4 regions of the Halanaerocella petrolearia genome follow, and region 4 is predicted to be linked to each of the others. Evidence: riboswitches for the same ligand, from Rfam matches in the RefSeq annotation. Region 4 holds a riboswitch; each other region holds the start of a gene.

Region 1 (6,259 bases), on a different contig from region 4:
GAATTTGATCCTCAATTACATGGAGTCATGGTTTCTATTGGCTCTAATTATGCTGTTGCTGAACTTGAACCTATGTCAGGAATTACTATTCCTTTAATTGGCTTTTTAGCAATGATAACCAAACATCTTGTTAATATGCATTATCTCTTTGAAGTTAATGGTTTTAGCTTAATCTGGGACTATATTGAACATCAATTTAAGGATGTTAAAGGAGGGATTGGAATGCTAATCAATCATTTAAGCAAAAAATCAGGTACTTTCTGGTTAGTACTACTGAGAGTCTTCCTTGGTGTTAGATTTTTATTAGAGGGTGTTACTAAATTACAAGAAGGATGGTTGACTGGTTCAGAAGAACATCTTATTTCTGGTGCCTCTTCTATGCTTTGGAGTGACGGCACACCTCAATTATATATTGACCTAATGAAATCTATTGTTGGCCCTAACCAAGTAATATTCCAGAAAATAATGGTATTAACTGAACTAGGAGTCGGCTTAAGTCTAGTCTTTGGCTGTTTAACTATCCTAGGTGCTTTAGGAGCTTTAGGACTGAGTGCCAACTTCATCCTAGGTGGTTTAGGATCAGATGCCGGTATTTGGGAACAAGTCTGGTTATTCCTAATCTCAATTACTATGCTTTCTGGAGCAGGAAAAGCCTTTGGGATTGATTATTATCTAATTCCTTGGCTTTTAAATCTATCTAACAACTCAGTAGACTTTAATCAACGAGATTTATCAGCCTAAATAGAATAATTAATAAGAGCGGTCACTTGATCGCTCTTATCTTATTTATAGCTTAACTCAAATCCCAAAATTCAATCATCTGATCTATTAACTGCTCCCAATTAGCCTGACTAGTATTTAATATCAGACTTGGTAAATTACTTTTAGTTACTAGTTGTTTTTTTCTTTTCTGTCTTCTAATGTAATGTTCAATTATCTCTTCTTCAGTCGAACCATAACGAGAGATATAATTTCTCCATTTTTGACCACGACTATAGATTATTCTTTTACGCATAACTTTTGGCTCTATCTCCAAAAAACATAGCTTAGTATTTAACTGGGCCAACTTCCTATCAATCTCTGCTAGATCATCCCAACACAAGTGATCAAAGTAAGTGGCATGAGTAATATGAAATCGTTCAAGTACAAAAGCATACCGATGTTCTGATTCAGTACCTACCCAACCTCGTTTTTGATAGTAATCTTTATATTTCTCTAATGGTTCTATAATATCAAATAACAACTCTAGGTTATCTTCTTTAGTAAGTTGGCCCTGATTATACTTCTTTTCCAATACTCGTTGAGTAATATCTTCACCATAAGTTAAAAAAGGCATGAATTCTCGCTCTAAAATTTTTGGAGACTTTAATAAACTACGAATAATTGTTGATTTACCAGTAGCAGGAATTCCTTCAAATATAATTCCTGTAGATGGAACTGTCATTCACTTCATCCTTTCTTTGGGCATTTTATATTAATTCTTCTCTACTATCTCATTAACAAAGGTCTCAACTAATTGCGGATCAAATTGACTTCCAGCTCCTGCTTTTATCTCCTCTAAAGCCTCTTCTTTACTCATTGCTTCTTTATAAGACCGTTCATTAACCATTACGTCATAAGCATCTACAATAGAAATTATCCGAGCATTAAGTGGGATCTCTTTTGCTGCTAATCCTTGTGGATATCCCGTGCCATCCCACCACTCATGGTGACTTAAAATACTCTCAGAAATATCTGCCAATTCAGGTGATGATTTAGCAATTTGACTTCCTATTTCACTATGTCTCTTCATTTCTTCCCATTCTTCTTTGATCAAAGGAGTTGGCTTATTAAGTATCTCTTCTGAAATACCTACTTTGCCTAAATCATGTAGTTCGGCTAATAGACTCAAATCAGTCAATTTAGCATCAGATAAATTTAGCTTTTTACCTATTTTTAAGGCAAGTTTTTTCAGCCTATTACCATGTTCTACAGTTTCATTAGTTTTTTCTTTTAATGTTCTTAATAAAGAAGAGAGAACACTATTATGAAAACTCTTACTTTCAGTCAACTTCATCTTATACATCCAATCTTCTGCTTCTTTAAAAATATCATCAATATCTTCAGTAACTTTTCTCTTAGTAGCATAACCTAAACTAATACTAATCTCTAATAATTCTATATTTTGTTCTTCGCAGTTTTCCTTTATTCTAGAATATACTTTTTTAGTATTCTTCTTATTAGTTTTAGGTAATAAGACTACAAATTCATCTCCACCCCAACGTACAACGATATCATCTTCTCGACAAGAATCCTTTATTACTTGAGCCGCTTCAGATAATAATTTATCTCCTAATTGATGACCAAAAGCATCATTAGTTAATTTTAGGCCGTTAATATCTCCTACAATAATACTTAATGGTAACTGATTCTGCTGATCTAATAAATCAAGTTGCTCTTCTAAATATCTTCTATTGTATAGACCAGTTAAACTGTCGTGATAATTCAAATATTCAATCTCTTCTTTAGTCTTTCTCTCTTCAGTTATATCTTTAGCAGTACAGATTAAAGATTCAACTTCATTATCTTTATTTAACTTAGGAACTTTACTAATTAACAATACTCTCTCTTTTCCATGCTGATTTTTAATAGAATACTCAAACTCCTCTTTCTCTTGTTTGCTAAAAACCTTTTTATTATTAGTAATATACTCTTCAGCTACTTGCTGATCAAATAAATCTTCTATATTTGTATTTCTAATATCTTCTTTTTCTAAACCTAAAAAATCAGCATGGGCTTGATTCACTTCTCCATATAGATTAGCATCTTTTAAATACCAAATCTGAGTCTCACTATTATCCAATAACATCTTCTGTTTCATATAAAGGTCTTGATATTTATCCTTACTTCTTTTTAACTTATTCTGAAGATCAATTTTCAAACTATGAGTAATATAAGATAATAAACTAGTTAATATAGTAAATATAATAAATATTATTTTACTTATAGATGGGTTAACAGTAAATAAGAGCGACAAGATAACTAAAGAAATTATAATCAAATTATAATTTCTTAACTGGGGAGTTGTTTTAAATATAAAATTTGTAACTATAATCACTACCAAGATACCAATAGCATAATTAATTGAATAATTATTTAAGTAAGCAAAATAAATAAGATGAATATTAATAGTATATAACACGAAATAAATAATAGTTACTAAATTATTTCTTATCTTCTCACTTATAAAAGATAAAATAAAAAATATCAGAAGTATAACTGCTATAACTAACCTATGCTTAAAAGAAAAAGGATCAATGGCATGATTACTTAGCTTATATATTATTCCAAATGACAGATACAAAAACATAACAATTATTAAAAACCCTCGATAGGCTACTACCTCATAATCTTCATTAAAGAATCTTTTCATAAAATTTATCAATTTAGCCTACACCAACTTTCTTATTATTCAACTAAATATAAAACCCACCTTATTTAAAAATAAGGTGGGTTCACCACTAGCTCCATATAATCCAGGTGACCAATTACAGATTATACTTCACAGCTCTTAATAAATATACATTTTTATTAAAATCACTAATTTAAACTACATTATAATACATACCCTGTAAAATAATTTTAATATAAGACCATAATTTCCTCCTTAAAATTAAATTTTCTCATAAAATTATGTAAATTAAAAAAACTATGTTATAATATTTAAGGAAGGTATAGATAATTATACTATAATTTAATATCTTTGTCGTTAAGTGTGATTTATATCATATTAAATTACAACAAATTATCTTACAATAAAGATAGAATTAAGATTTAAAAATAATAAAGGAGGGATTGTTTATGTCAATGTTTTGTTATCAATGTCAAGAAACAGCAGGAGGCAAAGCTTGTACAGTTAAAGGAGTCTGTGGAAAAGAAGATACAACAGCTAACTTACAAGACCTTTTAATCTATTTACTAAAAGGAGTTTCTACTTATAGTACTAAAGCTAAAGATTTAGGAGTTGCAACGCCTGACATAGATAAGTTTGTCATGAAGAGCTTATTCATGACTATTACTAATGCCAATTTTGATAATGATGCCTTTGTAGAACAGATTAAAGAGGCATTAGAAGTAAGAGCTAAAGCTAAAAAGAAAGCAAAAGAAGCAGGAGCAGAATTTAATGATCTATTTGCAGGAGCTACTTGGACTGCAGGTACTAAAGAAGAATTTATTGCTAAAGGTGAAGAGGTTGGCGTGCTAGATACGGAAGATGAAGATGTTAGATCTTTAAGAGAACTTATTACTTATGGTGTTAAAGGAATGGCTGCTTATGCTGAACATAGCTATAACTTAGATTATGAAAGCCAAGAAGTCTATGACTTTATGCAAGAAGCTTTAGCAGCTACAACTGATGATAGTCTGTCAGCTGATGACTTAGTAAACTTAGCTATGCAGACAGGTGAACATGGTGTTCAGGCTATGGCTCAATTAGATCAAGCCAATACAGACACGTATGGTAATCCTGAAATTACAGAAGTAAATATTGGTACTAAAGATAATCCAGCCATCCTAATTAGTGGTCACGATCTAAAGGATATGGAACAATTACTAGAACAGACTGAAGGTACTGGAGTAGATATTTATACTCATTCTGAAATGTTACCAGCTAACTATTATCCTGCCTTCAAAAAGTATGATCACTTTGTAGGTAATTATGGTAATGCTTGGTGGCAACAGAAAGAGGAGTTCGAAAGTTTCAACGGGCCAATTCTATTTACAACTAACTGTATCGTGCCTCCAAAAGATGATGCTAGCTACAGTGATAAGATCTTCACTACAGGTTCAGCTGGTCTAGATGTAGCTACTCATATTGAAGCAGATAAAGACGGAAATAAAGACTTTAGCCAGCTTATCGAAGTAGCTAAAGAATGTGACGCTCCAGAGCAGATTGAAGACGGTACAATAGTTGGTGGCTTTGCTCATAACCAGGTCTTAGATCTAGCAGATAAAGTAATTGAGGCTGTCAAAGAAGGTGCTATTAAGCAGTTCTTCGTGATGGCAGGTTGTGACGGAAGAATGAATAGTAGAGATTATTATACTGAATTTGCTAAAGAACTACCTGAAGATACAGTAATCTTAACAGCAGGATGTGCTAAATATAAATATAATAAGCTAGACTTAGGCGACATTGGAGGTATTCCAAGAGTCTTAGATGCGGGACAATGTAATGACTCTTATTCTCTAGTAGTTATTGCCCAGGAGTTAGCTAAAGCCTTTGAACTAGAAGATATCAACGATCTACCTATCTCTTATAATATTGCTTGGTATGAACAGAAAGCAGTAATTGTACTACTAGCATTATTATATCTAGGTGTTAAGGATATTCACTTAGGGCCAACATTACCAGCCTTCTTATCTGACAATGTAGCTAATGTATTAGTCGATAAGTTTGGAATTGCAGGTATTGATAATGTTGAAGATGACATTGAACAATTTATGGCTTAAAGCTTAATTAATAAAAAAAAGCTGGCTCCTTAAAGGGCCAGCTTTTTTTATATTACAACTTATTAATTTTTAGTGAAACTTAATCATATACTGTGTCATTACTCATACTCAATTGTCTCCTTAGGACAAACTGAAATACACTGCTCACACTGAATACATTCGTCTTGGTCTATTTCATGCTGTCCGCCCTGTTCTCCAGAGATAGCATCAACAGGACATTCATTAGTACAAAGTGTACAACCTACACATTCATCACCGATTACAATCTGACTTCCTTTATCAGCATCTTTAGTTGGATTATCCTCTACTTCAAATGGAGTATCTACCATAGCATCAGTAGGACAGACCTCTACACATTGACCACAACCAATACATTCTTCTGCATCAACAACTGGTAGGTTATCTTCCATTTCAATAGCATCTACAGGACATTTTTTAGCACATAGAGTACAGCCAATACAACCAACTTCACAGTCATCTTTAACTTCTCCACCTTGTAAGACTGATTTACATCTAGTAAATACTTCTTGCTCTTGACTGAACATAGAAATAATATTGCGAGGACATTCTAAAACACATTTCTCACAACCAGTACATTTATCTGGATCAATTTTAGGAAGCCCATTATCTGTCATCTCTATAGCATCAAAAGCACATACAGCCTCACAATCACCAAAACCTAGACAACCATAGCTACAAGACTTGATATTTGACTCCATATTAGCAGCTTGACAAGTAGCTACTCCTTGATAATCAGCCTTCATACTAGTCT
Region 2 (6,259 bases), 740 kb from region 4:
CAGAATGTATTTATTCCTTCTACTACTGCTTTAGCCTCTTTGACTGAAGATGGACAGACAGAAGGATTGAAAGCTGGGGCCAATGTAATCATGTTGATTATGACTCCCCCAGCATTACAGGAGAACTATCAGATTTATAGTAACAAGAATATGGTGGATTTAGACTTTGCTGTTCAGTCAATCTTAGAGGCTGATCGGAAGATACCACCATATATTAATTTAGATCAACTTAATCGAATAGATAGGAGTGAGATAGATGCAGAAAACACCACAGGCTAATAGAGTTCATATTGCTATTTTAGGTCGGAGAAATGCTGGGAAATCAAGTCTGGTTAATGCCTTGACTAATCAAGAATTAGCTGTTGTTTCTGATGTAGCAGGAACTACTACTGATCCTGTTTATAAGTCGATGGAATTGCATCCTTTAGGGCCAGTAACAATGATCGATACAGCTGGAATTGATGATACTGGAGAATTAGGTGAATTACGGGTTAAGAAGACTAAAGAAGTCTTAAGTCGGACTGATTTGGCAGTTTTAGTAGTTGACCCTGAACAAGGAGTTGCTGACTATGAAAAGGATCTATTAGAAGAAGTAGAAGATAGAGAGATTCCTGTAGTAGGAGTCATCAATAAAGCAGATCAGGTAGATAATCTAGATGAGCAAGGATTAATGAAAGAGTTAGGTCTTAAGTTATTAACTGTTAGTGCTACCCAAGAGACTGGAATTGAAGAATTAAAGAAAGAGATTGTCTTTAATGCTCCAACAGAGTTTGAAGAACCTCATATTATTGGGGACTTAATTAACCCGCAAGATACAGTTGTCTTAGTGGTACCAATTGATAGTGCGGCACCTAAGGGGCGTTTGATTTTGCCACAGATGCAGACTTTACGTGATGCTTTAGATAATGATGCTCAAGCAATGGTTGTTAAGGATACTGAACTGAAGGGAGCATTAGCTGAGCTTAAGTCTAATCCAGAGCTTGTTGTAACTGATTCGCAAGCTTTTAAGGAGGTATCTGCTGATGTACCAGAAGAAATTGAGTTGACTGGTTTCTCTATTCTTTTTGCTCGGTATAAAGGTGACTTAGAGATTTATACTAAAGGTGTTAAAGGGATTGAAAGGTTGAGTTCTGGTGATAAAGTTTTAGTAGCTGAGTCTTGTACTCACCATCGCACTGCTGAGGATATAGGAACAGTTAAGATACCTAACTGGATAGAAGACTTTGTAGGTGATGAATTAGAATTTGATCATGTAGCTGGGAGAGAATTTCCTGATAAGATTGAAGAATATGATTTGATTGTCCAGTGTGGTGGTTGTATGACTAATAGAAAAGAGATTTTATATCGCTTAAAGAAGGCTGACAGTTTAGATATTCCAGTTGTTAATTATGGGATGTTGATTGCTCATGTCCATGGTATTTTAGACAGGGCGTTAGAGCCTTTTCCAACTGCTAAGGAGATCTGGGAACAAGAATAAGTAAGAAAAGGGATGATATAAGTGATTTATCTCGATAATGCAGCTACAAGTTGGCCTAAACCAGAAGAAGTCTATCAAGCAATGGATCAGTTTATGCGCCATAAAGCAGCAAACCCAGGTCGGGCTGGACATAAGATGGCAGCTCAAGCTGGTGAATTAGTCTGGCAGACAAGAAGGCTATTGGCTGAATTTTTAAATGCAGCTAGTAGTCAAGAGATTATTCTGACTAAGAATGCTACTGAGGCTTTGAATTTAGCTTTACAAGGCTACTTAGAAGAGGGAGATCATGTAGTAACGACTAGTTTGGCCCATAACTCTATCTTACGGCCATTGAAAGAATTAGAACCAAAGGTAGAAGTAACAATTATTGAAGCAGATAATTCAGGTCAGGTTGAGATAGAGCAGATTGAAGATAATTTACGGCAGAACACTAAGTTAGTAGCTGTAACTCATGCTTCTAATGTAACAGGTTTTTTATTACCTATAGCAGAAATAGGAGAGTTGTTGGAAGAAAAAAATATTAAACTATTAGTCGATGCAGCTCAGACAGCTGGTGTCTATCCTCTAGATGTGCAACAGATGAAGATTGATCTGCTAGCTTTTACTGGTCACAAGTCTTTATTTGGCCCGCCAGGTACAGGAGGATTATATTTAAATAATGGTATAGAACTCAATTCTTTATTATTTGGAGGTACTGGTAGTAACTCAGAGGATATTTATCAACCACGGATTAGACCAGATAGATATGAGAGTGGAACACCTAATACAGTTGGCTTAGCTGGTTTAAAGGCCGGAGTAGAGTTCATTCTAGAGGAAGGTTTAGATAATATTAGACAGCATGAGCAAGAACTATTAGATTATTTAGTTACTGAATTAGAAAAGATACCAGAAGTTACTTTATACCGACCAACTGATATAGATAAACAAGCTCCACTTCTGTCAGTCAACTTTGGTACTGAAGATTCAGGAGAAGTAGGATATATCTTAGATAAGGCTTTTGATATAGCAGTCAGAACTGGTCTACATTGTGCTCCCTTAGCTCATAGAAGTTTGGGTACTTTTGAACGTGGTACAGTTAGATTTAGTTTAGGTTATTTTAATACACTAGATGAGATAAAGGAAGTAATAGAAATTAGTAAAGAAATAGCTGCTGAAGTTTAGGAAGGGCCTTGGCCCTTCTTTTTTTAGAAATTAAGTAAAAAATAATATTTGGTTTAGGAAGGAAATTTCGATATTATATAGTATTATTGTAATGAGTAATGAAAGTTTAAATATTATGGTAATATTTTGAATGATTATAAAATTAGTAATTAAAAATAATCCTCGAGAGTGGCACACTTATTTAAAGATAAGGTCGCAAAGCTATGAGTCTACGGCATAATAATCATTATGCTAAGGCTGTCAGGCTATCGAAAGGAATATTGGTCTATATACCCTATTCCTTAATTTTAGCTTGAGAGGAATAGGTTTTTTTGATAGATAAACTATTTTTATTAAAATTTAATCCAAGGAATGATGTTAATTATGATAGGAACTGTAGTAAATACTATATCGATTATAATTGGTGGTGTCTTAGGTAGATCATTAGGAGATAAACTAAATGATTCTTTAAAGGATATTGTAATGCAAGGTTTAAGTTTAGCAGTTTTATTAATTGGATTACAGATGGCTTTAAAGGGGCAAGAAGTAATCTTAATTATTTTTAGTTTAGTAATTGGAGGATTAATTGGAGAATGGATAAAGATTGAAAAACGTTTAGAAGAGTTAGGTATCTGGCTAGAGAAGATATTTAATAATCAAGATGGAATTGTAGCTGGATTTGTTCAGTGTAGTTTAATCTATTGTATAGGTGCTATGTCAATTATGGGAGCAATTCAAGATGGTTTACAGAATGATCCATCTACTTTATATGCCAAATCATTGTTGGATGGTTTTTCGGCTATAGCCTTTTCTTCTACTTTGGGAGTAGGGGTTATATTATCAGCTGGATCTGTTTTCATCTACCAAGGTACAATTACTCTGTTAGCTAGTTGGTTAAAAGTTATTTTAACTCAGGCTGTGATAAACGAAATGACTGCTACTGGAGGCTTATTGATAGTTGCTATTGCTTTTAATATGTTAGGGATAACTGAAATAAAAGTAGGTAATTTATTACCAGCTATTTTAGTAAGTATTATATTAGGAACATTTATTATTTAGTTATGAGCTGTGAGCCATGAGTTAAGCCAAAACCAAAAAATAAATTTATTTCAAATTTCTTAAGATTTGTACATTGTCAATTGTAAACTATCAACTATATAGGAAAGGAGGAAGAAAATGAATACTGATAATCAGAAAGAAGAAATTACTTTTAAGTTTATACCTCATACTTCACAAGGGATATTTACTCTTCGTCTTTCTAAAAAGTTTATTAAAGTTACTCTTACATTCATGTTAATAGGATTATTGACTTTAGTAGGGGGATTATATTATTATCATAAACAATATAATCTTTCTCTAAAGAGAATAAAGCAGTATATACCTTTGAAAGAAAAAAACAAAGAATTAAGAAAGAGTAATAATCATCTACATCAAAAACTAGCAAAATTATCGAAACAAACTGAAAAGATCAAACAAGAGTTTAATAGGCTAAAAAAGGAAAATCAGAAGATTAGACAGTTAGTTGATTTTAAAGACCAGCTTAATAGCCAAGCTAAAGCTGAAACTGTTTCAGTTAGGACAGTAAGTTATAATTCAAATCAGAATTCAATTAAAAGAGCTGAAGATAACTTGCAATTATTAAAAGAGGCCTTACCACAAGGGGAGAAGAATGTATCTCAGCTTAAAGAAGAAGTAGTAGAGTATAAAGATTATCTAGTTTCTAAACCACATGGATGGCCAATAAAAGGTGATAAAGGAAGAATTACTTCTGCTTTTGGTTATCGTCATCATCCAGTTCTTAATAAACGTGTTTTTCATGATGGATTGGATATTGGAATCTGGTATAACCATAAAGTAGTTGCTACAGGAAAGGGAAAAGTTATATTTGCTGGGAAGAAATCTGGATATGGAAATGCAGTAGTAATTGCTCATGGATACAACTATCGTACTCTATATGGACATAATAAAAGATTATTGGTCAAGGCTGGAGATAGAGTTGAGCGAGGAGATGTAATTGCTCTATCAGGTAATTCAGGTCGTAGTACAGGGCCACATCTTCATTATGAAATTTTACTTAATCGTCGACCAGTTGATCCAATGGATTATATTAAATAGGAGGGACTAATAATGTTTAATAAGAAACAATCAGATGAAAAAAAGATAGGAACAGTAATTAGCCAAGGAACAGTAATGGAGGGAGAAATTAGAGTAGCAGAATCAATTAGAATCGATGGACGATTAAATGGTAAACTAATTGTAGAAGGAGATGTTTTTGTAGGTCAGGAAGGAAAGTTAACAGCTGATATTAAAGCTCAAAATGTAATGATTGCTGGTTTTGTAGAAGGAAATGTGAAAGTTAAAGATAAATTAGAGATTGTAAGTACAGGAAAATTAGCTGGAGATATAAGTATGTCTAATTTAGTTATTCATGATGGAGGTGTTTTTGAAGGAAGTAGTACCGCTAATTTAGATCATTCAGAATCCGAAATAGTTGATGATTACCAAGAAGATAGTGTTGATGTAACTGAGGAGGAAGATGATGAAGTGTAAGATTGTTGAATCAACAGAAGAATTAAATCAAGCCTTAAACTTAAGAAAAGAAGTATTTGTTCAGGAGCAAGGAGTATCTCTAGAATTAGAGATTGATGGTAAAGATAATGAAGCTGAACACTTTATAGTAAAAGAAGGCGAAGAAGTAATTGGTACTTGTAGACTAAGAAACCAAGCCGAAATAGGTAAAGTAGAACGTATGGCAGTTAGGTCTAAGTTTCGAAAACAAGGTATAGGTACAGAATTAATAACTAAAGTTATAAGCTTTGCTACTAGAAATAATCTTTCTGCTTTGACATTACATGCCCAATTATCTGCTCGAGATTTTTATAATAAAAATGGTTTTCAAGTTGTTTCTGAAGAAATAATTATAGAAGCTGGAATTGAACATTTAAAGATGAAATTAGAATTATAATTATTTTAAACTTTTTGCTAACGCATAAGAGATTATTTTAGACATTTTAAGTACTATATTTAATCTAGTACTCTGTAGTACAAAGTATTCCATATAACCAGCTACATTGACTAAACCAGTAATATGCAAATCCCCTATTTCTGGTAACTCCTTATCGACTCCTGAACCAGGCTGTAAAGGGCCATCTTTAACACTAATTGCACCTACACTACTACTCTTTCCTAATCCAGCGTCAATTGCAATAATAAAGGGATTGTTATAAGTCTGTTGAATTAAATTTAATTTTTCTTTTAAATTTGTAGCGTGGACTGGAGACTCTAAAGTTCCTAAGACATCAATCTTATTAAGGCGAAAGTTATTTAGTTTAGAACCTACTAAAGGGCCAAGTGAATCTCCAGTGGAACGATCAGTACCAATACAGACTATAATTATTTTTTGTTGTTGATTGTGATATCTTAATTGTAATTGGCGATTGATGATTTTTTTCAGATTGGATATTGCTAGTGGGTCATCAACATGAACCCTGTCATGTGTTAATAATTCTTGACGATCAAAAGTAGTAGATGATATATTCTGTAGATTAGTATAACAGGATTGACAGACTGGTTTTTGATCTTTAATAAATTTGGGGCTGGGTAATTCTTTACCACAGTACTGACAGAGTATCTGTTTTTTAT
Region 3 (6,259 bases), on a different contig from region 4:
TTTTAGATACTTTATTACCACTGCCTAATCAACAGTCAAATAATCCTTTGCAAGGTTTATTTGGTAATTTTGAAGAAGACAATACTCAGACTACAGAGCAGAATGAACGTCTTCAGAGAAGTCGAGCTAAATTGCGTGAGAAGTTAGCTGCTGGAGAATTAGAGGAGCGGATGATTGAAATAGAAGTAGAAAAACAGAACTCTCAGATGGTTGAAATCTTTTCTGGGGCTGGAGTAGAAGAATTAGGAGTTAATTTTCAAGATATGTTTGGTGGGATGTTACCAAATCAAAAAGAAACAAAAAAAGTAACTGTTAAAGAAGCAAGAGATATACTAAAAGAAGAAGAGGCTCAGAAGTTAATTGATATGGATAAAGTTAGTCGGCAAGCAATTAAACGAGTAGAAGAATCAGGGATAATCTTTTTAGATGAAATTGATAAGATAGCTGGTAAAGAAGCAGGATCTAATCCAGATGTATCTCGAGAAGGGGTACAAAGAGATATCTTACCAATTGTAGAAGGTTCAACAGTCAATACAAAATATGGCTCAGTTAAGACAGACCATATTTTATTTATTGCAGCTGGTGCTTTTCATGTATCTAATCCAACTGATTTAATCCCTGAATTACAAGGTCGATTCCCAATTAGAGTCGAATTAAATAGTCTATCTAAAGATAACTTTAAAGAAATTTTAATTGAACCCGAACATGCTTTGACAAAACAATATAAAGCATTATTGGCTACTGAAGATTTAGAAATTGAATTTACTGAAGAAGCAATTGATGAATTGGCTGAGATTGCTTATCAAGTTAATGAACAGACAGAAAATATAGGAGCTCGAAGATTGCATACTATTGTAGAGAAACTATTAGAGGAACTTTCTTTTACAGCTCCAGAACTTAAGAAGGATAGAATTGAAATCAATCGTCAATATGTAAAAGATAGATTAGATGATCTAGTTAAAGATAAAGATTTAAGTAAATATATTCTCTAAGTTCTTTATAATCTGAAATAAAAATTAAATTTAGATATAATTATTTAAGTTATTCTAGGTTTTGATATACTGGGCTGACTGACAAAACAGTTAGTTATTAAGGAGGACATATTGATGGAACAATTACTTACTAAAACACGTAAGATAAATAGATTAATTCAGCGCTCTGCTGGTCATCCAGTTGATTTTGCAGAAATGGCTAAAGTGTTAAGAGAAACTATTAGAGCTAATGTTTATTTAGTAGACCAAGGTGGAGAAATTTTAGGACATAACTTGGTAGATGAATTTGAATGTGACCTAATGTTAAAAGAGGTAATTAACCAGAATAAATTTCCTAGAGAATATAATGACTGGTTATTAGGAATCTATCATACTCAATCTAATTATGAGCAAAAACATGGTTCATGTGTCTTTAAAGAGGCTAAAGATTGTTTATTTAAGCATAAACTAACGACTATTGTACCAATTAATGGTGGAGGAGAAAGATTGGGTACTTTGATTTTAGCTAGATTTGATAAAGAGTTTGAATCTAGTGATTTATTATTAGCTGAATATGCAGCTACTGTAGTTGGTATGGAGATTTTAAGATTAAAGAGTAAAGAAAGAGAGAAAGCAGCTCGTAAAAAAGCAGCAGTTCAGATCGCTATAGATACTTTATCTTATTCTGAATTAGAGGCTGTAGAGCATATTTTTGAAGAACTTGATGGCACAGAGGGTTTACTGGTAGCTAGTAAAATTGCAGATAGAGTAGGCATTACTCGTTCAGTAATTGTTAATGCTCTTCGTAAGTTTGAAAGTGCAGGAGTAATTAAGTCTAAGTCATTAGGTATGAAAGGAACACATATTAAAGTATTAAATGATTATTTACTAGACGAGTTAAAGAAATTAAATTAGCTTTACAGGTGTGGGTTGCCCACACCTGTTTTTTAATTTGTAAGATAAATATATCATATCATTGTAAATGAAACACTTATCGAAGGGTAGAGTCGCAAAGATGGCATAATTGCGTCAGACTACTAAATAGAGTATATGCCCCCCTATACCTTTTATAAGGGGGTTATTGTTTTAAGTGATTCTTTGGATAATGTTTTAAAGTAAAATTATAGATTAGACAAAATCATACATAATTGCAGTAATAATCATTTTTTTATCTATAATATAAGATAATTTTTTAAAAATGCAGGAATATTGGAAATAGGTATTGAATTAATAAAAGGTAGCAGTAGCTTTTCAGAAAGAAGTTCTTAAACAAAGATATTTAAATGGATGGATATTAAAGTAAAAAATAAATATATTACATCCTCGTAAATGGCACACTTATCGAAAGGTAGGGTCGCAAAGCTTTTGAGTCTATGGCGTAATTGCTAAGACCGTCAGGTTACCAAATGGAGTATATGAAACCCCTATATCTTTTTATGAGGATAGGGGTTATTGTTTTATTATGTAATTTTTTAGGGTAATATTCCAAATTAATATTGAAAATGATGCATAATAAGATATAATTATACATAATTGGGATAACAACTATTTTTTTCCTATAATACAAGATTAGTTTCTTAAAAATTGCAGGAATATTATAAATATATATTGAAGTTTTAAAAAGGGATAGTAATTTAAAGGGAGGTTTCAGATGAAGTTGTTTGATCAAAACTTTAGTGTGTTACAAAAATCATTAGATGGTTTACAAAAAAGACATAAAACAATTGCTAATAATATCTCTAATGCTGATACTCCAGGTTATAAGAGAAAAGGAGTCAGCTTTAAAGGTCAATTGAATAAAGTATTGAATCAAGACTATGATTTGGAAGTAACTAATAAAAGACATATATCTTTAAATAGCAGGAGTTTAGAGTCTGTAAAGCCTAAGATGTATACAGAAGAAGATACCAAGGTCAGAAGTGATGGTAATAACGTTAGTATAGATGCTGAAATGTCTAAGTTAGCTAAGACTAATTTAGAATATCAAGCTGTTACTAAGCAACTGGCTAATAAATTTCGCCGAATAGAGAATGTAATTAAAAAGGGAGGTAAATAGTAATGTCAATGTTTAAAGGGATTGGTATTAGTGCCTCAGGTTTGACAGCTCAAAGATTAAGAATGAATACTATTTCAAGTAATATTGCTAATGCTAATACAACTCGTACAGAAGATGGTGGCCCTTACCGTCGTAAGATGCCTGTCTTTAAAGCGAGATTACAAGAAGAATTAGCATCTAAAGAAGAGAATGTAAATGGAGTAGAGGTGACTAATATAGAAGAGAGTAATAAACCACCTAAGTTAGTTTATAAACCTGAACATCCAGATGCTAATGAAGCTGGTTATGTAAAGATGCCTAATGTAAATGTTGTATCAGAGATGACAGATATGATGTCAGCTACTAGGTCTTATGAGGCAAATGTAACTGCTTTGAATTCAGCTAAAAAAATGGCTAAGAGTGCACTTGAACTTGGATAAAGGAGGGGTATAAATGAAAGTTGACAAGCTGTCTAATTCTAATTTGATGAAAATAAATCAGAAATTATCTGATAGTAGTGAAGAAAAGAAAAATAAAACTTCTTTTACTAATATGTTAAAACAATCCCTACAAAAGACGAATAATCTACAACATCAAGCCAATCAAGCCAGTCAAGATTTGGCTTTAGGAAAAGCTGATAGTGTTCATGAAGTAATGATAGCTGCTCAAAAAGCTAAAATATCTTTAGATTTAACAACAGAAGTAAGAAATAAAGTAGTTGATGCCTACAAGGAGATTATGAGGATACAAGTCTGATGGGATGGTCACTAGGATTGAGGTGTAAATATGGTTGAAAGTTTTGCAGAGCTAAAAGAGCAGTTTTTAAAATTATGGACAGGGTTAGATAAGAAAACTAAGATTATAATTGGCGCTTCAATTATTGCTACTATTATTGCTATATTTATTTTGGTTAATTGGGCTAGTCAGCCTGAATATAAGGTATTATTTAATAATTTATCTAATAAAGATGCTGGAGTAATAGTTGAAAAGCTAAAGGAAAAACAGGTTTCATATAAATTAGAAAATAAAGGTTCTGTTATTTTAGTACCTAGCCAAAAAGCCCATCAACTTAGGTTAGAATTAGCTGGAGATGGATTACCGACTGGCGGAGTAACTGGTTTTGAGCTTTTTGATCAGACCCAGATAGGAACTACTGACTTTCAACAGAAAGTTAATTATAATCGAGCCTTATCTGGTGAACTATCAAGGACTATTAAACAATTTGAGAATATTAGTTATGCTAGGGTGCAGATTACTCCGGCTCAAAATAGTATTTATAAAGAACAGTCCAAACCAGCTAAAGCTTCTGTATTTCTAAAATTAAATGGATACCAAGACATTAGTAAGAATCAAGTACAGTCGATTGCTAATTTAGTAGCTAGTAGTGTTAAAGGCTTAAAGGCTAATAAAGTAACTATTGTTGATACAGCAGGTAATTTACTGTCTGCTAAATTAGATAATCAAGATGAAAGCTCAAAATCTAATTATGACCAGTTAGAAACTCAAGATAAATTTGAAGAAGAGATAGAACAAGATTTAAATGTAATGTTGACTAAAGTGTTAGGAATAAATAATTTTGTAGTTAAAGTTAATGCTAAACTTAATTTTGATCAACGTAGCATAAATAAAACAGAGTATGAACCAGTAGTTGATGATCAAGGTATTGCACGTAGTAAACAAGTTAAAGAGGAAAGTGAAGAGGGAACGTCTAGTCAGCCTGAAGGAGTTCCTGGTACAACTTCTAATTTACCTCAATACAAAGTAGATAATAAAAAACAGCAGAGTAGAGAAAGTTCAGAATCAGTTGTTAATTATGAGATTAATAAGAAAATAGAAAAGTATGTTCAATCACCTGGAGCTTTAGAGAGATTATCTGTTTCAGTAATTGTAAATCAAGAGTTAAAGCAAGAGAATAAAGAGTCAATCACTGAAGCTGTTTCTGCAGCAGTTGGCTATAATGAGCAACGTGGTGACGAAATTAAAGTTGTAGGAATGAAGTTTGATAATAGTTTACAGAAGAAGACAGATCAAGCTATAGCTGCTGAAGAAGCAGAACAGAGAAGTTTCTTATATACACTAGCAGCTATTGTAGGGGCTTTAATCTTAGTTGTAGTCTTTTTATTATATAGAAATAGAGAAAGTGACGAGACAGAAGAAATTGAGCCAGGACAGGAGATTGATTATGTAGCAGGTGATGGAACTGAAGAATATGCCGCTACAGAGGAGATGGATTCTGAAGAAAGTGAATTACAGAAAGCACAGCGCGAAATACGTAATTTAACACAAGAACAACCAGAAGAGATAGCAGAATTAATTAAAAGTTGGATGGACGAGTAAAGGAGGATAGAAGATGCAACACCAACAGTTATCAGGTAAGCAGAAGGCTGCTATTTTGATGATCTCTTTAGGACCAGATGCTTCAGCAGAAGTTTTCAAGCATTTAAGTGATGAAGAGATTGAAGAATTAACGTTAGAAATTGCTAATTTAGACCAGGTATCTGCTGAAGTTAAAGAAGAGGTGTTAAGTGAATTTCATCAGATGTGTGTAGCCTATGACTATATTAGTCATGGTGGTATGGATTACGCTAAAGAAGTGTTAGAGAAGGCTTTAGGTGAATCGGAGGCTAGTAGTGTTATTGACCGATTGACTGCTTCTTTGCAGGTAAGACCTTTTGATCAGTTAAGAAAGACAGATGCTGATCAGATTCTAAACTTTATCCAGAGTGAACATCCTCAGACGATTGCTTTAATTTTGGCTTATTTAGATCCTGAACAGTCGGCTAGTATTATGTCAGGGTTGCCCGAGGATAAACAGATGGAAGTAGCAAAGAGGATTGCTGTTATGGAGCGTACTTCTCCTGATGTAATTCGAGAAGTAGAACGGGTTCTAGAACAGAAACTATCTTCTCTAATGACTAATGAATATTCTCAGGCTGGCGGACTTGACTCTATTGTAGAAATTTTGAATTTATCTGATAGAAGTACTGAGAAACGAATTTTAGAAGAACTTGATGGTGATGATCCTAACTTAGCAGAAGATATAAAACAGAAGATGTTTGTATTTGAAGATATTACTATATTAACTGATCAAGATATTCAACAGGTATTACGTGAAGTAGATACAGATAATTTAGCTTTAGCTCTTAAGGCAGCTAGTGATGAAGTAGCCAATAAGATTTTTGATAATCAGTCTAAACGTGCTGCTGAAATGTTGAAAGAGAATATTGAGTATCTTGGCCCAGTGCGAATTAGT
Region 4 (6,259 bases):
CTGAGGCCGTGGGTTCAAATCCCATCATCCACCCCATTTAGTACTCCACTATTTAGTGGAGATTTTTTATTTTTTGTTAAGTTAGCAGGGATATGTTGTATACTATTGAAGTATAATAATAGAATAGTAGGCTGATGATTGTAAAATCATGGTTAAAAAGAACAAAAGGTTTTGGGGGTCATAATAATGCTCCGAAAAAAGCGTCTTGGTGATATATTAGTTGAAAGTGGTTTTATTACAGAGGATGAGTTAACAGAAGCTCTAGAACAGCAAACAGAAACTGACAAAAGGTTAGGAACTGTTTTAAAAGAAATGGATTTAATAACAGAGCAGGATGTAGTAGAAGCATTAGAATATCAATTAGGGATTCCTCAGGTTGATCTAGATAAATTTATAATTGATTCTGATGTTATAGATTTAATTCCATCTTCTTTAGCTAAAAGGCATCGAGTGATTCCAATTAAGAAAGAAGAAGGTAAACTTACTGTTGCTATGGAAGATCCACTAGACGTGTTAGCAATTGATGATATTAGAATTAAGACAAACTATGAAGTTAATCCTGTAATTGCTACTCAATCTGAAATTGAATATGCTTTAAATCAATATTATAATAATACTGATTTAGTAAATGAATTTGTAGAAGAAATGAATCTAGATACAGAAGAAGAAAATACAAATCTAGAAGTAAATCAATTACGAGAGATGGTTGAAGAAGCTCCTATTGTTAGATTGGTCAATAATATTATTAATGATGGTGTGAAATTAAGAGCTAGTGATATTCATATTGAGCCATTAGAAGAGAATGTAAGAGTTAGATATAGAATTGATGGTATTTTACATACTGAGACAGAAGTACCAAAGCATACTCATTCTGCTCTTGTATCTCGAATTAAAATTATGGCTGATTTAGATATTGCTGAAAGAAGACTTCCTCAAGATGGTAGGGTGCAGATGACAATTGATGACCAGGAAATAGATTTGCGAATTTCTACTCTTCCTACTGTGCAGGGGGAGAAGGTTGTTATTAGGATTTTAGATAAGAATAATTTAATGTTAAATATTGATGAATTAGGTCTTTTATCTAAAAACAAAAGTATTTTTAAAAAGATGATTAATCAACCTCATGGGATGATTTTAATTACTGGCCCAACTGGAAGTGGTAAGACAACCACTCTTTATTCTGCTTTGAGCTCTCTAGATACTGAAAATGAGAATATTATTACTGTAGAAGATCCAGTTGAGTATAGGTTAAATGGTATTAACCAGGTTCAAGTTAATCCTAAAGCAGGGCTTACTTTTGCTAGTGGTTTAAGAGCTATTTTACGACAAGATCCTGATGTAGTAATGATTGGAGAGATACGTGACCAAGAGACAGCTGAAATTGCTATACACGCTGCTTTAACTGGTCATCTAGTCTTAAGTACTCTACATACTAATCAGGCTGCTGGAGCCTTATCAAGATTGGCTGATATGGGGATTGAACCATTCTTAATAGCCTCTTCAGTAATGGGAGTAGTAGCTCAGAGATTAGTTAGAACTATCTGTTCAAATTGTAAGGTAGAAGCTGATACTCCACTTATCGATTCTCAGTTAGAGAATTATTTGGGAGTAGGTGAGAAGAAGATTAAATTATATCATGGAACAGGTTGTCATCAATGTAATGGTACTGGTTATAAAGGAAGAACAGCTATTTATGAAGTGTTGGAATTAGATTCAGAAGTTAAACAATTGGTAGTTGAAGAAGCATCAGCTACAAAAATTGAAGAGGAAGCAAAGAAGAAAGGTATGGTTACTTTAGAATCTAGTGGTTTACAGAAAGTAAGTCAGGGAATAACTACGCTAAAAGAGGCTATGCGAGTTACAAAGGTTAATTTTTAAGGAGTGGTAATAATGGAGCTAGTTGAGCTATTAAGCCAAGGAATTAAATTAGAAGCATCAGATATTCATCTAACTGTAGGAGCAGAACCTATAGTTAGAGTCAATGGTAGGTTAGAAAAGATAGGAACTGAGAAAATTACTAAAGAGGAACTTAGAGGAATGATTGCTGATATGGTAGATCAGGAAGAAGCGAAGATACTTAAAGAAGAAGGAGAGGTTGATTTTGCTTATCAGTGGCGTGATTATCGTTTTAGAGTTAATGCTTTTCAGCAGCAAGCAAATCCTGCTTTAGTATTACGGATAATTCCGACTGAAATTCCTAAGTTAGATGATCTAGGATTACCAACTAAATTAAAAGAGTTGGCTTTACAGCCTCGAGGCTTATTTTTAGTTACAGGACCAACTGGAAGTGGGAAGTCAACTACTTTAGCTGCTATGCTTGATTTAGTTAATCAGCAGAAGGATAAGCATATTATAACGTTAGAAGATCCAATTGAGTATGTTCATCAACATAAGAAATCAATTATTAATCAGCGAGCTGTAGGTAAAGATACAGCAGAATTTGCAACTGGATTACGTGCTGCCTTAAGACAAGATCCAGATATTATTTTAGTAGGTGAAATGAGAGATTTAGAGACTATCTCAACTGCTATTACAGCAGCAGAGACTGGTCATCTAGTCTTAGCAACTCTACATACTAATGGAGCAGCTGAAACTATTGATCGAATTATTAATGTTTTTCCGCCGCACCAACAAGCTCAGATTAGGACACAGCTGTCTTTAATTTTACAAGGAGTTTTATCACAACAGTTAATTTCTACAATTGACGGTTTAGATAGAGTAGCAGCTACAGAGTTGTTAGTAGTAAATTCAGCAGTTAAGAATCTAATTCGTGAAGGTAAAAGCCATCAATTAGAGTCAGTAATGCAGACTGGTAGAGACAAGGGGATGCATACTATGGATTATTCATTACGTGATTTATATAGACAAGGAAAGATTAAGCGTCAAACAGCTTTAAATAAATCTAATAATATAGAGACTCTTAAGAATCTAATTTAGAAAGGAGTGGCTAGTTATAGATCATATTTTTCACTATAAAGCTCGTAATAGACAAGGAGAGTTAACTGAAGGAAATATAGAAGCTGAAAGTAAGAAGATAGCAGTTAATCAATTAAGAGAGCAAGGTTATTATATTACTTCAATTGAAGAAGAAACTTCTAATTTTGATTTTAATTTTGAATTTTTAACTTGGAAAAAAGCTAGTGTAGAAGAGTTAGCTTTATTTAGTAGACAATTTGCTACTATGATTAATTCAGGACTTTCATTAGTTAGAACACTCAATATTTTATCGGAGCAGGTAGTTGCTTCTAAATTAAAGGACTCTATTATTGCTATTAGAGAAAGGGTAGAGAGTGGTATGACCTTATCAGAAGCAATGATAAAGGAAGATAAAGTCTTTCCTAAATTATTTATTACTATGGTAGAAGCAGGAGAAACTGGTGGTATATTAGATGGTGTTTTAGAGGAGTTGGCTCAGTATTTTGAAAAGGAGAATGATTTAAAGCAGAAAATAACCTCTGCGTTAGTTTATCCTATAGTAATCACCTTGGTAGCTTTAGGAGTAGTCTTTTTTTTAATTACAGTAGTATTACCTACTTTTGTAGATGTCTTTTCTAGTATGGATATTGAATTACCCTTATTAACTAGATTATTATTATATGGTAGTAGTTTAGTTTCAAGCTATTGGTATTTATTTATTTTGGTTTTAGTTGTCATAATTGTTAGTATCTATTATTATTATCAGACTGACCAAGGGAAAAGAAAGATAGATGGAATACTACTTAAGTTACCTTTATGGGGTGATTTAGTGGTTAAAGTATCAGTGGCTAGAATAAGTAGAACCTTATCTATTTTAATTAATAGTGGAATATCAATTTTAGAAGGACTTGAAGTAGTAAGTAAGGTTGTCTCTAATCAAGTTATAGCTGATAAATTGGCATCTGCTCGACAAAGTATTAGTGAAGGAGAAAGTATTACTTTGCCTTTAAGTGAAGATGATACCTTTCCTGAAATGGCACTACAGATGATAGAAATTGGAGAAGAGACAGGAAATCTAGAAGAGATGCTTAATAAGTTAGCTGATTTTTATGAACAAGAGGTTGAATATAAAGTCGATAGTATTATTTCATTAGTTGAGCCAGCTTTAATTGTAGTATTGGGAATAATAATTGGAGGTATAGTACTTTCAATTATGTTACCTATGTTTGGTCTGATTCAAAGTGTTTAAAGCAATTTAGTATTATAAAAATACTTGATATAATTTGGTATTAATGATATATTAATCCAAAAGGAATATATGTATAATTAAAGAATTTCTTAATATAGGAAGCAATGAAGTATGACTTATATCTGGTCACCTAGGTTATACTGAGCTATTGGTGAAACCGTCCTATCTTAAATTAATTTTTAAGATTATAGGGCGGTTTTTTGTTATTTATAAATGATGTAGTGTCAGTGTAAGGAATCAGTATTAGTAAAGTCAAATTTATAAAAATGAGGTTATGTGAGAGTGTTTAAAAACCTAGCCTCTATCCTAATATTTCATTATATGTATAAAATATGGAAATGGGTTCATTTTAATTTATGTTAAGCAGGATTTTATTAATCAATTATAGAAGTAATATAATGTATTTTCATATAAAGGAGGATTTATAGTGATAAAAAAATTAAGAGATCAGTTTAAGACTTTAGCAACTAGAGAAGAAGGTTTTACTTTAATTGAGTTGATGATTGTAATTGCTGTAATTGGAACTTTAGCAGGAATTGCTATTCCGCAATTTGGTGGAGTAAGAGATAAAGCAGATATAGCTGCTGTAAAAAGTGATCTAAGAAATATTCAGGCAGGTTTAGAGATGTATAATGCGGAAGAGGGTGAATATCCAGCAAGTTTAAGTGATATTAACGACTATATTACAAATGTGGATACTAATAAGTATAGTACAGGTAGCGGTTACTCTACTTCTGGTTCTTCCTATACAATTGAGTATGAAGTAGATGTAGATATTAATGATGACGATACTGTTAATAATAATGATAAAATAACTGTTACACCTGGAGGTATAAGTGAATAGTAGTCATTTTTCAGCACCGTTTTTGGTGCTGATTCTCATATTACTCTTTTCAGTTTACAGTTTGCAATTTACAGTTTACAGTTAAGATTAAGACCAATTAAAATTTAAGAAACATCTTTACTAAAATAATCTTTTTATTTTTAAAAGGTTTTAGGTTTAAATAAGAAAAACAATGCGACTTTTTACAAATAAGTAATTTAGAGCAGGTGAAAATAAGTATGTCATTAGGAGTTATAATATTTACCTTTGGTTTAATAATCGGTAGTTTCTTGAATGTAGTAATTTATCGGCTACCAAAGAAAGAACCGATTGTTTTTTCTAGATCTTATTGTCCAAGTTGTGAAACTAAACTCCAACCTATTGATTTAATACCAGTGCTAAGTTTTATTTTAACAAAAAGCAGTTGTCGTTATTGTGGGAGGAAAATATCATACCAGTATCCAATAGTAGAACTAGTAACAGGTCTACTTTTTTTTACTTTATATAAACAGTATTATTTTACTATAGAATTTTTTCTTTATGTGTGGTTGATCTCTTTATTAATAGTGGCTAGTTTTATTGATTTTAAATATCAGATCATTCCTAATCAACTTACTTACTTAGGTATTGTATCAGGGTTAGGTAGTAGTTTATTAACGGGCCAACTTAACTTTAAGAGTTCATTAAGTGGTATAGTTATTCCAGCTATTTTTTTATTATTGATTATATTTATTACTAAAGGTGGTATGGGATTAGGTGATGTTAAGTTAATAGCAATGGTAGGTAGCTTTATAGGAGGATTATATTCTTTAGTAGCTATTTTTATTGGTGCTTTTATTGGTTCAATTATAGCTTTGTTTTTATTAAGTAGTGGAGCTAAAGAATGGGGAAGTCGACTTCCTTTTGGCCCTTTTATTGCCTTAGGTAGTTTAATAATGATTCTATGGGGGAATCAGATTATTAATTGGTACCTTAGATTATTTTTATATTAGGAAGTGTGAGTAGAATGAAGTTAAAGAAGAAAAACAATACTAGATATTTGATACCAATAGCTATTATAATGGGGGTAGTTCCTTTAGTATTATTTAGTAAGCAGATTTCTATCGCAGGAATATTGAAATCCTATTGGTCTAAAGATTTAGACTTTTTTTCTTATTATAAGATGGTTGTTTTCTTGCTAGCTACTTGTTGTGCTTTAATATCTTTTATAACTTATAGTTTTGGTGAGGGTAAACTTAAAAAGACATATTATTATCTTCCAATAGAGATTT

What was found. A riboswitch is a leader RNA that binds a small molecule or an ion and turns the genes downstream of it on or off. The one in region 4 is predicted to bind cyclic di-GMP.
Region 1: it holds a riboswitch for cyclic di-GMP, as region 4 does, so the genes downstream of both, ACYQ39_RS04945 (diguanylate cyclase) here and ACYQ39_RS11670 (type IV pilin protein) in region 4, are expected to answer to the same signal.
Region 2: it holds a riboswitch for cyclic di-GMP, as region 4 does, so the genes downstream of both, ACYQ39_RS07925 (DUF554 domain-containing protein) here and ACYQ39_RS11670 (type IV pilin protein) in region 4, are expected to answer to the same signal.
Region 3: it holds a riboswitch for cyclic di-GMP, as region 4 does, so the genes downstream of both, flgB (flagellar basal body rod protein FlgB) here and ACYQ39_RS11670 (type IV pilin protein) in region 4, are expected to answer to the same signal.

The regions. Positions count from the first base shown of each region.
Region 1 covers NZ_BAAHXW010000001.1:963,403-969,661, forward strand. Annotated here, with positions in the region: gene ACYQ39_RS04935 (FAD-dependent oxidoreductase) at 1-741, shown strand, start outside; gene ACYQ39_RS04940 (hypothetical protein) at 794-1,444, opposite strand; gene ACYQ39_RS04945 (diguanylate cyclase) at 1,475-3,424, opposite strand; cyclic di-GMP riboswitch class II at 3,478-3,561, opposite strand; gene hcp (hydroxylamine reductase) at 3,841-5,487, shown strand; gene ACYQ39_RS04955 (RnfABCDGE type electron transport complex subunit B) at 5,586-6,259, opposite strand, start outside.
Region 2 covers NZ_BAAHXW010000002.1:134,475-140,733, reverse strand. Annotated here, with positions in the region: gene hydE ([FeFe] hydrogenase H-cluster radical SAM maturase HydE) at 1-279, shown strand, start outside; gene hydF ([FeFe] hydrogenase H-cluster maturation GTPase HydF) at 257-1,477, shown strand; gene ACYQ39_RS07930 (aminotransferase class V-fold PLP-dependent enzyme) at 1,499-2,638, shown strand; cyclic di-GMP riboswitch class I at 2,799-2,891, shown strand; gene ACYQ39_RS07925 (DUF554 domain-containing protein) at 3,002-3,676, shown strand; gene ACYQ39_RS07920 (M23 family metallopeptidase) at 3,794-4,732, shown strand; gene ACYQ39_RS07915 (bactofilin family protein) at 4,745-5,167, shown strand; gene ACYQ39_RS07910 (GNAT family N-acetyltransferase) at 5,157-5,582, shown strand; gene yyaC (spore protease YyaC) at 5,583-6,259, opposite strand, start outside.
Region 3 covers NZ_BAAHXW010000001.1:773,291-779,549, reverse strand. Annotated here, with positions in the region: gene hslU (ATP-dependent protease ATPase subunit HslU) at 1-992, shown strand, start outside; gene codY (GTP-sensing pleiotropic transcriptional regulator CodY) at 1,107-1,886, shown strand; cyclic di-GMP riboswitch class I at 2,293-2,378, shown strand; gene flgB (flagellar basal body rod protein FlgB) at 2,623-3,027, shown strand; gene flgC (flagellar basal body rod protein FlgC) at 3,030-3,446, shown strand; gene fliE (flagellar hook-basal body complex protein FliE) at 3,460-3,762, shown strand; gene fliF (flagellar basal-body MS-ring/collar protein FliF) at 3,793-5,343, shown strand; gene fliG (flagellar motor switch protein FliG) at 5,357-6,259, shown strand, end outside.
Region 4 covers NZ_BAAHXW010000002.1:873,821-880,079, forward strand. Annotated here, with positions in the region: tRNA gene ACYQ39_RS11650 (tRNA-His) at 1-36, shown strand, start outside; gene pilB (type IV-A pilus assembly ATPase PilB) at 187-1,878, shown strand; gene ACYQ39_RS11660 (type IV pilus twitching motility protein PilT) at 1,891-2,937, shown strand; gene ACYQ39_RS11665 (type II secretion system F family protein) at 3,014-4,165, shown strand; cyclic di-GMP riboswitch class II at 4,254-4,337, shown strand; gene ACYQ39_RS11670 (type IV pilin protein) at 4,593-5,009, shown strand; gene ACYQ39_RS11675 (prepilin peptidase) at 5,228-5,980, shown strand; gene ACYQ39_RS11680 (O-antigen ligase family protein) at 5,995-6,259, shown strand, end outside.